Regions from separate parts of the Paraliobacillus zengyii genome, predicted to be linked through region 2. Evidence: riboswitches for the same ligand, from Rfam matches in the RefSeq annotation. Region 2 holds a riboswitch; each other region holds the start of a gene.

Region 1 (3,202 bases), 590 kb from region 2:
ACTTTTTTAGACGTACCTTTTTCATTACCGGCTTACTTTTTCGGATTATCAACTGAAAACTATAATCTTGAACAAGACACTTTATTCTACTCAGGAACAGAGGGTGTGGATGAAGGAATTGAATTACACTTCGATGCTTATCTACCGACATCAAATCCAGCCCAATTGCCTGGAAATAGCTCTGTTTTAATTCGAATTCATGGTGGCGGTTGGACAATTGGTGACAAAGGATCATCTAACAATGCAGCAGTTAATAAGTACTTCGCAAGTCAAGGCTATGTAGTATTTGATATTCAGTACGGATTAAGTAGTGAGGATAAATTTGTTGAATTTGCACCAGTCCCCGAAAATATCGTTGCTGACTTCTCTCTTGATGATATGGTCCGTCACATCGGTCTTTTTACTAATTATTTAGTTGAAAACAATGATGATTATAATGCGAATTTAGACTCCGTTTTTATCTCTGGGGCATCTGCAGGTGGACAATTAGCAAATGCAGCTGGTTTAGGCCTTACAAGTGAGAATTATCAAGATGTTTTAAACCCTGAACTTGATGTAAATGGTATTATCCCGATTTATCCTGCCAATGGATTAGCTAAAAATATTGGAATAGCCGGTTCTGATTCGTTTATGGATACATCTCTCCTAGTTAAAGAAGATAGTCCGCCGGCACTCATATTCCAAGGAGACGCAGATGGCATTGTTGACGCATCTATTTCTCGTGATTTCTATGAAGCGTATCGAGAGAATGGAAATGAGCAAGCTACTTTACTAATGATGCCTTATGCCGGACATAATGGGGACTATTATTTTGCTAGTTACTACAATCAAGCTTTTATTTACTATATGGAACGGTTTATGTATGTAAACAAATAATATCTTTTTATAAAGAATATTCAAATAAATTTAAAAAACCCACTAGACACATAAGATATCTGTGGTATACTCTATTTAACATTAAACATTTATAAAGAGTGGACGAAAGATCTGGCTTAACGACTCCACGGCAACCTGCTCAGCAAGGTGCCCCTACCAGCAAAGCATAAGCTTTGGATGATGAAGTAATTCGCGGATTAAAACCCTCTTTCATCGTCAGTTGAAAGAGGGTTTTTCTTGCAAATAAAACAAAATAACTCTTATCAAGAGTGGTAGAGGGACTGGCCCGATGACACCCAGCAACCATTAAGTTACTACTTAAAAGGTGCTAATTCCAGCAGATTCATTCTGATAGATAAGAAGAGCATGCATTTACCGCCCTCTTCTTAAAGAAGAGGGCTTTTTTATAACATTACAGGAGGGTTTTACTATGACAAAAGAAAAAAACACAACGTATGACATCGAAACTTTAGCATTACACGGCGGGCAAGCTCCCGATCCAACAACTGGTTCACGTGCAGTACCAATCTATCAAACTACTTCTTATGTATTTCATGACTCTGAACACGCAGAACGATTATTTTCGCTTGATGAACCAGGTAACATTTATTCAAGAATTGGCAATCCCACTGTTGAAGTTTTCGAAAAACGGTTAGCTCTATTAGAAGATGGTGTAGCTGCTGTTGCGACTTCTTCTGGTATGTCTGCCATTACGTTATCTATTTTAAATGTAGCCAGTGCGGGAGATGAAATTGTAGCAGCGATTAACTTATACGGTGGAACATATAATCTTTTTGCTATAACGTTACCTCGATACGGAATCAATGTAAAATTTGTTGATCCAAGTAATCCAGATAATTTTAAAGATGCAATTACTGATAAAACAAAAGCAGTTTTCGGTGAAATTATCGGTAACCCTAACTTACATGTTTTGGATGTAGAGAAAGTAGCTGAAATCTCACATGAGGCTGGTGTACCATTAATTATCGATAATACCTTTGCCACGCCGTATGTGTGTAAACCTATTTTACTCGGTGCCGATATTGTCGTACACTCTGCTACCAAATGGATAGGCGGACATGGTACTACAATCGGTGGAATTATCATTGATGGTGGTCGATTTAACTGGAATTCAGAAAAATTCCCAACTTTCACAGAGCCTGATCCAAGCTATAACGGTATTCGCTATGCAACAGATTTCGGCACTTTAGCATTTAGTACGAAAGTCCGTGTGCAATTGTTACGTGATTTTGGTGCATCATTGAGTCCATATAATGCTTTCCAACTTATCCAAGGATTAGAAACTTTACATCTACGTGTACAGCGCCATAATGAAAATGCAATTAAACTAGCCAACTATTTAGATAACCATCCAGCAGTTGATTGGGTTGATTATCCTGGGCTTGAAAGTCACAGTTCACATGCCTTAGCAAAGGATATTCTAAATAATGGTTTTGGTTCCATTCTCGTATTTGGTATTAAAGGTGGCCGAGATGCAGGAAGAAAATTGATTGATAATGTCTCGCTCTGGTCACACGTAGCCAATGTTGGAGATGCTAAATCATTAATAATTCACCCAGCTTCGACAACACATCAACAATTATCAAAAGAGAAGTTAATTGAAACTGGTGTTAAAGAAGAATTGGTAAGATTATCTGTAGGTCTTGAATCGCTTGATGATATTATCCATGATCTAAATCAAGCATTAGTTAAGGCAACAGGTATTGGCAAAGGCGAAACAAATGACATTGTCATCAACGATGAAGGAATCATTAAATGGGCGTTAAACTCCCCTTACGAACGATTTGAAATAGATGGCGTTGAAAAAACAAGACAAAAGACGTTAGCCATTGTTGGATTAAGCGGTAAAGAAGCAAGACCAAGTTACCGTCTAGCAAGAAAAATGCAACGTCTCGGTTATAAAATCATTCCAGTTAACCCACGTGAAACAGAAATATTGGGTGAAAAAGCTTATCCAGATTTAAAGAGTATCCCTGAAGCGATTGACATTGTTCAAGTATTCAGAAGTCCAGAAGCAGCAATTGGCGTTGCAAAAGAAGCAATTGAAGTCAAACCAAGAGTCTTCTGGTTGCAAGAAGGTGTGGTCTCACCAGAAGCTGCTGCAATTGCCAGCGAAGCAGGATTAGAAGTAATCCATAACAGATGTACGTATAAAGAGGCACAACGTTTACGCGGGTCAATTTCAACATATGCATGTGAAATTTAAATGAAACTATAATTGGCTTATAGAGATAAAAGTCGATTAGTAAAAACAAAGGGGCAAATAAAATTGAAAAAAATAGCATTGATTGATGTTAGAAGCTTT
Region 2 (3,202 bases):
TTTTGATTTGCTTCTGGATCACCAAAAATTATATCTATTTGAAATAAAGCAATTGATAATGTCATTTGAATTATTCACTCCTAGTTATGAGTAGGGATTTTAACAGCTGTATTATCCCACCGAGCAATTATGCTGTCAATTCAATTATAAGTTAGTGCTTTACAAAAAGACAAATAATAGCTAAGATTAGAAATTAATATTTGATGGTTTAATTATGGGAGAGTGAATTTGTATGCAACACTTCGAACAATCGGAAACGCTGAAACGATTACCAAAACAATTTTTTGCAGGTTTAGTGCAAAAAGTGCAACATATGGTGAATCAAGGTTATGATGTGATAAATTTGGGACAGGGTAATCCAGATCTACCTACCCCTCAACATATAGTAGAAGAATTAAAAGTCGCAGTAGATAATTCGCAGTATCATAAATATTCGCCATTTCGAGGGCAAGAATTTTTTAAAGAGGCTATCGCAAGCTTTTATAAAAGAGAGTTTGATGTTGATATTGATCCATCAACAGAAGTTGCGATTCTCTTTGGAACAAAAGCAGGTTTAGTAGAAATAAGTCAATGCCTATTAAATCCAGGAGATATTGCTTTAATGCCCGATCCTGGTTATCCAGACTACATGTCCGGCATAGCTTTGGCCAATGCCAAGCCTGTATTTATGCCATTGCAAGAAGAAAATAACTTTCTGCCTGATTATGAAGCATTAAATCAAGATCAATTAGATCAAGCTAAATTAATGTTCTTGAACTATCCAAATAATCCTACGGCAGCAACAGCATCAGAAGAATTTTTTGATGAAACAATTGCGGTTGCCAAGAAACATGACATTTGTGTCTTGCACGACTTTGCTTATGGTGCAATAGGCTTTGATGGGGAAAAATCGCAAAGTTTCCTGCAGTCAGAAGGCGCGAAGGATGTTGGGATAGAAATGTATACACTTTCTAAAACATATAATATGGCTGGTTGGCGTGCTGGATTTGCAGTTGGCAACCCTTCTGTTATCGAAAGTTTAAATTTGATTCAAGACCACATGTTTATGAGTTTGTTTGGGGCTGTGCAACAAGCAGCAACAAAGGCATTGTTGGCTGATCAATCAGAAGTAGAAAAATTAGTCAGTATATATGAAGAACGTCGGAATGTAATAATTGAAAAATTAAATGAAATAGGCTGGCATGTAAAGGCGCCAAAAGGATCTTTTTTTGTTTGGTTAGCTGTACCAAGAGGTTTTACATCTGAGGAATTTGCTGATCTTTTATTAGAAAAAGCGCATGTAGCAGTTGCCCCAGGTAACGGTTTTGGTGAAATGGGTGAAGGCTACGTTAGAATTGGTTTGTTAGCGGAACCTGATCGTTTAAAAGAAGCCGCGGAAAGAATTGGTAAGTTAGAAGTGTTTCAAAATCACGATATATAACCCAGGTAATTACCGGTTGACAAATCATCAATCGACTATTAATATATAAGCTAACTTAATAATAATATGCATTATATCTTATCCAGAGTGACAGAGGGATCAGGCCCGTTGATGTCACAGCAACCTTCCAATAGGAGTGGTGCTACTTCCTGCAGAATGTTTTTCGTTCTGAAAGATAAGGGTTGACGTTTACACAATCAATTCAACTCTCTTTCGCGAAAACGAAAGGGAGTTTTTTTAGATCCTGGTAAGAAGCTGCATAAACGTTAGATAAAGAGAGGTGAGAAAGATGATTACGATAGAGCATGTTAGTAAAGTATTTAAGTCGAAAAAGAATAGTGTTATTGGTGTAGACGATGTTTCGATGCACGTTGAAAAAGGCGAAATATACGGCATTGTTGGGTATAGTGGTGCTGGAAAAAGTACCTTGTTGCGTTGTATTAATATTTTGGAACGTCCTTCCGCAGGAAAAATAATTATTGATGATGTTGATTTATTGCAATTATCGTCTTATGAATTACGGCGAGCTAGGCAATCGATTGGTATGATTTTTCAAGGTTTTTATCTCGCTTCAGCAAAGACAGTTTTTGAAAATGTTGCGTTTGCTTTAAAAGCAGCTGGAATACAAAAAGCGAAACGTAAAACAAGAGTATTAGAATTATTGGATCTTGTTGGTTTAGCGGATAAAGCAAATCAATATCCTGCACAATTAAGTGGTGGTCAAAAACAACGTGTAAGTATTGCGAGAGCTTTAGCGAATAATCCAAAGGTATTGCTATGTGACGAGGCAACTTCTGCTTTAGACCCTAGTACCACGAAATCGATTCTTGCATTGTTGAAGAAGATTAATAAAGAATTTGGTATTACAATTGTGTTGATCACACATGAGATGGAGGTTGTCAAGGAGATATGTCATAAATGTGCGGTTATGCAAGATGGTAGAATGATAGAACGCGGCTCCTCATATGAAATTTTCTCTAATCCTAAGGAAGCATTAACAAAACAATTTATTGATACCGTATTAAATTTTGAGTTGCCTCAAAAGCTCCTTGCAACGTGTCAAGGTACAATATTACAGCTTCAATTTAGGGGAGACTTAGCTAGCGATCCCGTTGTTTCCGATATGTTACAACGCTTTAAAGTTAGTGGTAATATTCTTCATGGAAAGGTCGAATATATTAATGAAACACCTTTAGGAATATTCATTATGGAACTGCTTGGGGATGCTGCAGAGGTTAAAGAAGCAATTACTTATTTGGAACAACGCTTAAAACAGGTGGAGGTGATCCAACATGCTCGATAGGATTATTGAAATATTACCTGAATTAAATGTAGCTTTTCTTGAAACACTAACAATGGTTGGTATAGGATTGTTAGTCGCTATCATATTAGGATTACCTATTGGTATTTTATTATTTGTAACAGATCAAGGGCTCTTTTTAGAAAACCGCGTTATTAAAATAGTTTTAGGTATTGTCATTAACTTAATTCGATCAATACCGTTTATTATTTTACTCGTATTTCTATTTCCGTTTACCGATTGGTTACTTGGAAAAACAACAGGTCCATTTGCAGCTTCTGTCGCGTTATCCGTGGCCGCCATTCCGTTTTATGCGAGAATTGTCGAATCTGCAGCACGTGATATTGATAAAGGGGTGATCGAAGCTGCTATTGCAGTAGGTGCTTCACCTTGGTTAATTATTAAAGATATTATATTACCAGAAGTTAAATCGGGTTTAGTTAGTGGTTTAACGATTACGGCTATTAGTCTGGTTGGTTATT
Region 3 (3,202 bases), 1.1 Mb from region 2:
AGTAATAATCGTTATACACAACAAACATTTACGGAACTTCTCCAACAAATTGATAAATTAAACCAGCATTTACAGACCTTCAGCCAGGAAGCAACAAGCCTTAATACAAGGCGTACGGGTGGTCTAAATCAACATGATTAATAAATATCAACGGTTGTTTAAGGACGAGCAGGAAGAGAATCATTTTTGGCCATCTTTCACTGATTTATTAACATCGATCTTACTGTGTTTTGTATTAATCTTTATTTCAATGATGGTTATTAAGTCCATTCAAATTGAAGAAATGAAAGAAACAATTGATCAAATTATGGGAGTACGCTCAGAACTTGTAAAGGACTTAAATGCAGAATTTCAAGATTCTACTTTAGGCATCGAGGTAGATGAGAAAACAGGTGCAATTATCTTTGACACAGAAATTTTATTTGAGTATGATGGTGCAGAATTAAAGGATGACTCCTTTCAATTTTTAGATGAGTTTGTTCCAAAGTATTTAGACGTCTTATTAGCAAGTGGCTATGAAGAATATATCTCAGAAATTATTATTGAAGGTCATGCTGATCGCACAGATGGCTATTTATATAATCTAAAGCTATCCCAAGATAGAGCATATAGTGTAGCAGAATATATACTAGGGGATGAATTCCCATATAAAAACATTCAAGATCACTTGCAGGAAAAATTAACGGTAAATGGTAAATCATTCTCAGACGGTCGCACCGATGAAAATGGTGACTACAGTCCAGAAGCTTCACGCCGAGTTGAATTCAAGTTCCGCTTAAAAGACGAAGAAATATTGGATAAAACAATGGAAATACTAGAAGGAAATTAAAAATAAGTATTCTTGAAGTGGCTTTCCTTTCCAAATTCTATAATTTTAAAAAAATAAACAATATTAGTTAGTAAATAAATTGTTTGAATTTTTACATTATAGTAGTTGACATTATTTAGAATGTAACTTACTATAACAGGGAACATAAAACTAAATAGTTAGTCTTCTTATCAAGAGAGGTGGAGGGAACGGCCCTATGATACCTCGGCAGCTTACTTTTATATAAAAGTACTGTGCCAATTCCGTCAAACGTATGTTTGAAAGATGAGAAGAGTTAGGCTGTCGTTATATAAACCACTATAATACTGCCCCTCTTCTTAATGGAAGGGGGGTTTTTTGTTGCGTATAAAGTAAAAATTAACTTTAGTTAGTTGCAACTGGATAAAGTAAAAACAAGGGGGTTTGATCGATTGGATTTATTAACCACACTGAAGGAAAAGATTCTAATTGCTGATGGTGCTATGGGTACCTTGCTTTACTCACATGGTGTTGATCGTTGTTTTGAAGAATTAAATGTAACCCATCCTGAAGAAATTTTCCATACACATAGGGCGTATGTAGAAGCAGGGGCTAATGTTATTCAAACAAATACGTACAGTGCAAATTATATTAAATTGGCACGTTATGGCTTGGAGGATAAGGTAAAAGAAATCAACACGCAAGCAGTAAAAATAGCTAAACGAGCAGCAAATAAGGATACATTTGTTGTTGGAACAATCGGTGGTATTCGTGGAAGTCAAAAAAAACTTGGCACTATAGAGGAAATCAAGCGAATTTTTCGCGAACAACTTTATTGTCTCTTATTAGAAGGTGTAGACGGGCTCCTTTTAGAAACGTATTATAGCCTAGAAGAATTAACAACCGTGTTAGCAATTGCTAGAGAAGCAACTAATCTACCGATTATTACAAATATTTCGATGCATGAAATTGGATTATTAGAGAATGGTACACCTTTAAATGATGCATTAACACAATTGGACGATGCTGGTGCAGATATCGTTGGCGTCAATTGCCGATTAGGTCCACACTACATGATTGAATCTTTAAAAACAGTGGCCTTACCGAAGACAGCTTACCTTTCCGCTTATCCTAATGCGAGTTTACCAGCATACAGTGATGGAAAGTTAATCTATAACAATAACCCAGACTATTTTGAACAATGTGCTAGAGAATTTCGTAATCAAGGTGTGCGGTTATTTGGTGGTTGTTGTGGTACCACTCCTGAACATATTGTAGCCCTTAAAAAAGGTGTCGAAGGTTTCACTCCCTTATTGGAAAAGACGGACGTTAAGCACCCTCCAATAATAGAAGTACAGGAGCCTGCTGCTCGAAAAAAGTTAGATCTAGCTCAAATTGTGACACAGAGACATTCTATTATTGTTGAATTAGATCCACCAAGGAATTTACAAACGAAAGAATATCTAAAAGGTGTGCAAGCATTAAAAGACGTTGGTGTTGACGCCATTACACTTGCTGATAATTCTTTAGCCACACCACGAATTAGCAATCTAGCAATGGCCACACTAATGAAACAACAAAGAATAGCCATCACGCCTCTTCTTCACTTAACTTGTCGTGACCGTAATTTAATCGGACTACAGTCTCATTTAATGGGATTACACACACTTGGTATCCATGAAATTTTAGCTATTACTGGTGATCCTACTAAGATAGGCGGTTTTCCAGGTGCATCGTCGGTATTTGACGCTACATCTTTTGAATTGATTAAGCTAATCAAACAATGTAATGAAGGTATCTCATTTTCAGGTAAGTCATTAAAAGAAAAAACATCCTTTCGTATCGCAGCAGCTTTTAACCCCAATGTTCATCACCTTGATAAAGCAGTACGTAGGCTAGAGAAAAAAATTGATTGTGGAGCAGATTATTTTTTGACCCAACCAATTTATCAACCCGAACAAATTGAGTCGCTAAAACAAGCAACTAAACATATTAAACAACCAATCTATATTGGTATTATGCCACTCACATCCTCACGAAATGCAGAATTCCTACATCATGAAGTACCAGGTATGAAACTAACAGATGACGTCCGTCAACGAATGAAGGCGACAGGTGATAATAGAATACTGGCAGAACAAGAAGGTATGTCAGTAGCAAAAGAATTAATCGATGTTGCTTTTGAACATTTTAATGGCATCTATTTAGTAACACCATTTATGCGCTATGACATCACAGTTAAACTTTCCAGTTATATCAAACAAAAGGTTGAAAATGCGCAAGAAATAATTTTATAAGACTATTTTAATGGAGGTTTATACATGACAAAAATAATTAGTTCCAATCTAGGTTATCCACGAATCGGTGAAAAAAGAGAATGGAAACAAGCACTCGAGCAATTTTGGGAAGGGAAAA

What was found. A riboswitch is a leader RNA that binds a small molecule or an ion and turns the genes downstream of it on or off. The one in region 2 is predicted to bind S-adenosylmethionine.
Region 1: linked by a shared signal. The riboswitch ahead of DM447_RS17265 (PLP-dependent aspartate aminotransferase family protein) and the one ahead of DM447_RS02005 (methionine ABC transporter ATP-binding protein) in region 2 are both predicted to bind S-adenosylmethionine.
Region 3: linked by a shared signal. The riboswitch ahead of DM447_RS15040 (bifunctional homocysteine S-methyltransferase/methylenetetrahydrofolate reductase) and the one ahead of DM447_RS02005 (methionine ABC transporter ATP-binding protein) in region 2 are both predicted to bind S-adenosylmethionine.

The regions. Positions count from the first base shown of each region.
Region 1 covers NZ_CP029797.1:3,522,551-3,525,752, forward strand. The annotation lists gene DM447_RS17260 (alpha/beta hydrolase) at 1-876, shown strand, start outside; SAM riboswitch class I at 963-1,063, shown strand; SAM riboswitch class I at 1,134-1,238, shown strand; gene DM447_RS17265 (PLP-dependent aspartate aminotransferase family protein) at 1,307-3,103, shown strand; gene DM447_RS17270 (aliphatic sulfonate ABC transporter substrate-binding protein) at 3,167-3,202, shown strand, end outside.
Region 2 covers NZ_CP029797.1:383,335-386,536, forward strand. The annotation lists gene DM447_RS01995 (carbon-nitrogen family hydrolase) at 1-65, opposite strand, end outside; gene DM447_RS02000 (pyridoxal phosphate-dependent aminotransferase) at 233-1,420, shown strand; SAM riboswitch class I at 1,496-1,602, shown strand; gene DM447_RS02005 (methionine ABC transporter ATP-binding protein) at 1,710-2,723, shown strand; gene DM447_RS02010 (methionine ABC transporter permease) at 2,713-3,202, shown strand, end outside.
Region 3 covers NZ_CP029797.1:2,991,867-2,995,068, forward strand. The annotation lists gene DM447_RS15030 (MotA/TolQ/ExbB proton channel family protein) at 1-141, shown strand, start outside; gene DM447_RS15035 (OmpA family protein) at 134-829, shown strand; SAM riboswitch class I at 994-1,100, shown strand; gene DM447_RS15040 (bifunctional homocysteine S-methyltransferase/methylenetetrahydrofolate reductase) at 1,240-3,084, shown strand; gene metE (5-methyltetrahydropteroyltriglutamate--homocysteine S-methyltransferase) at 3,109-3,202, shown strand, end outside.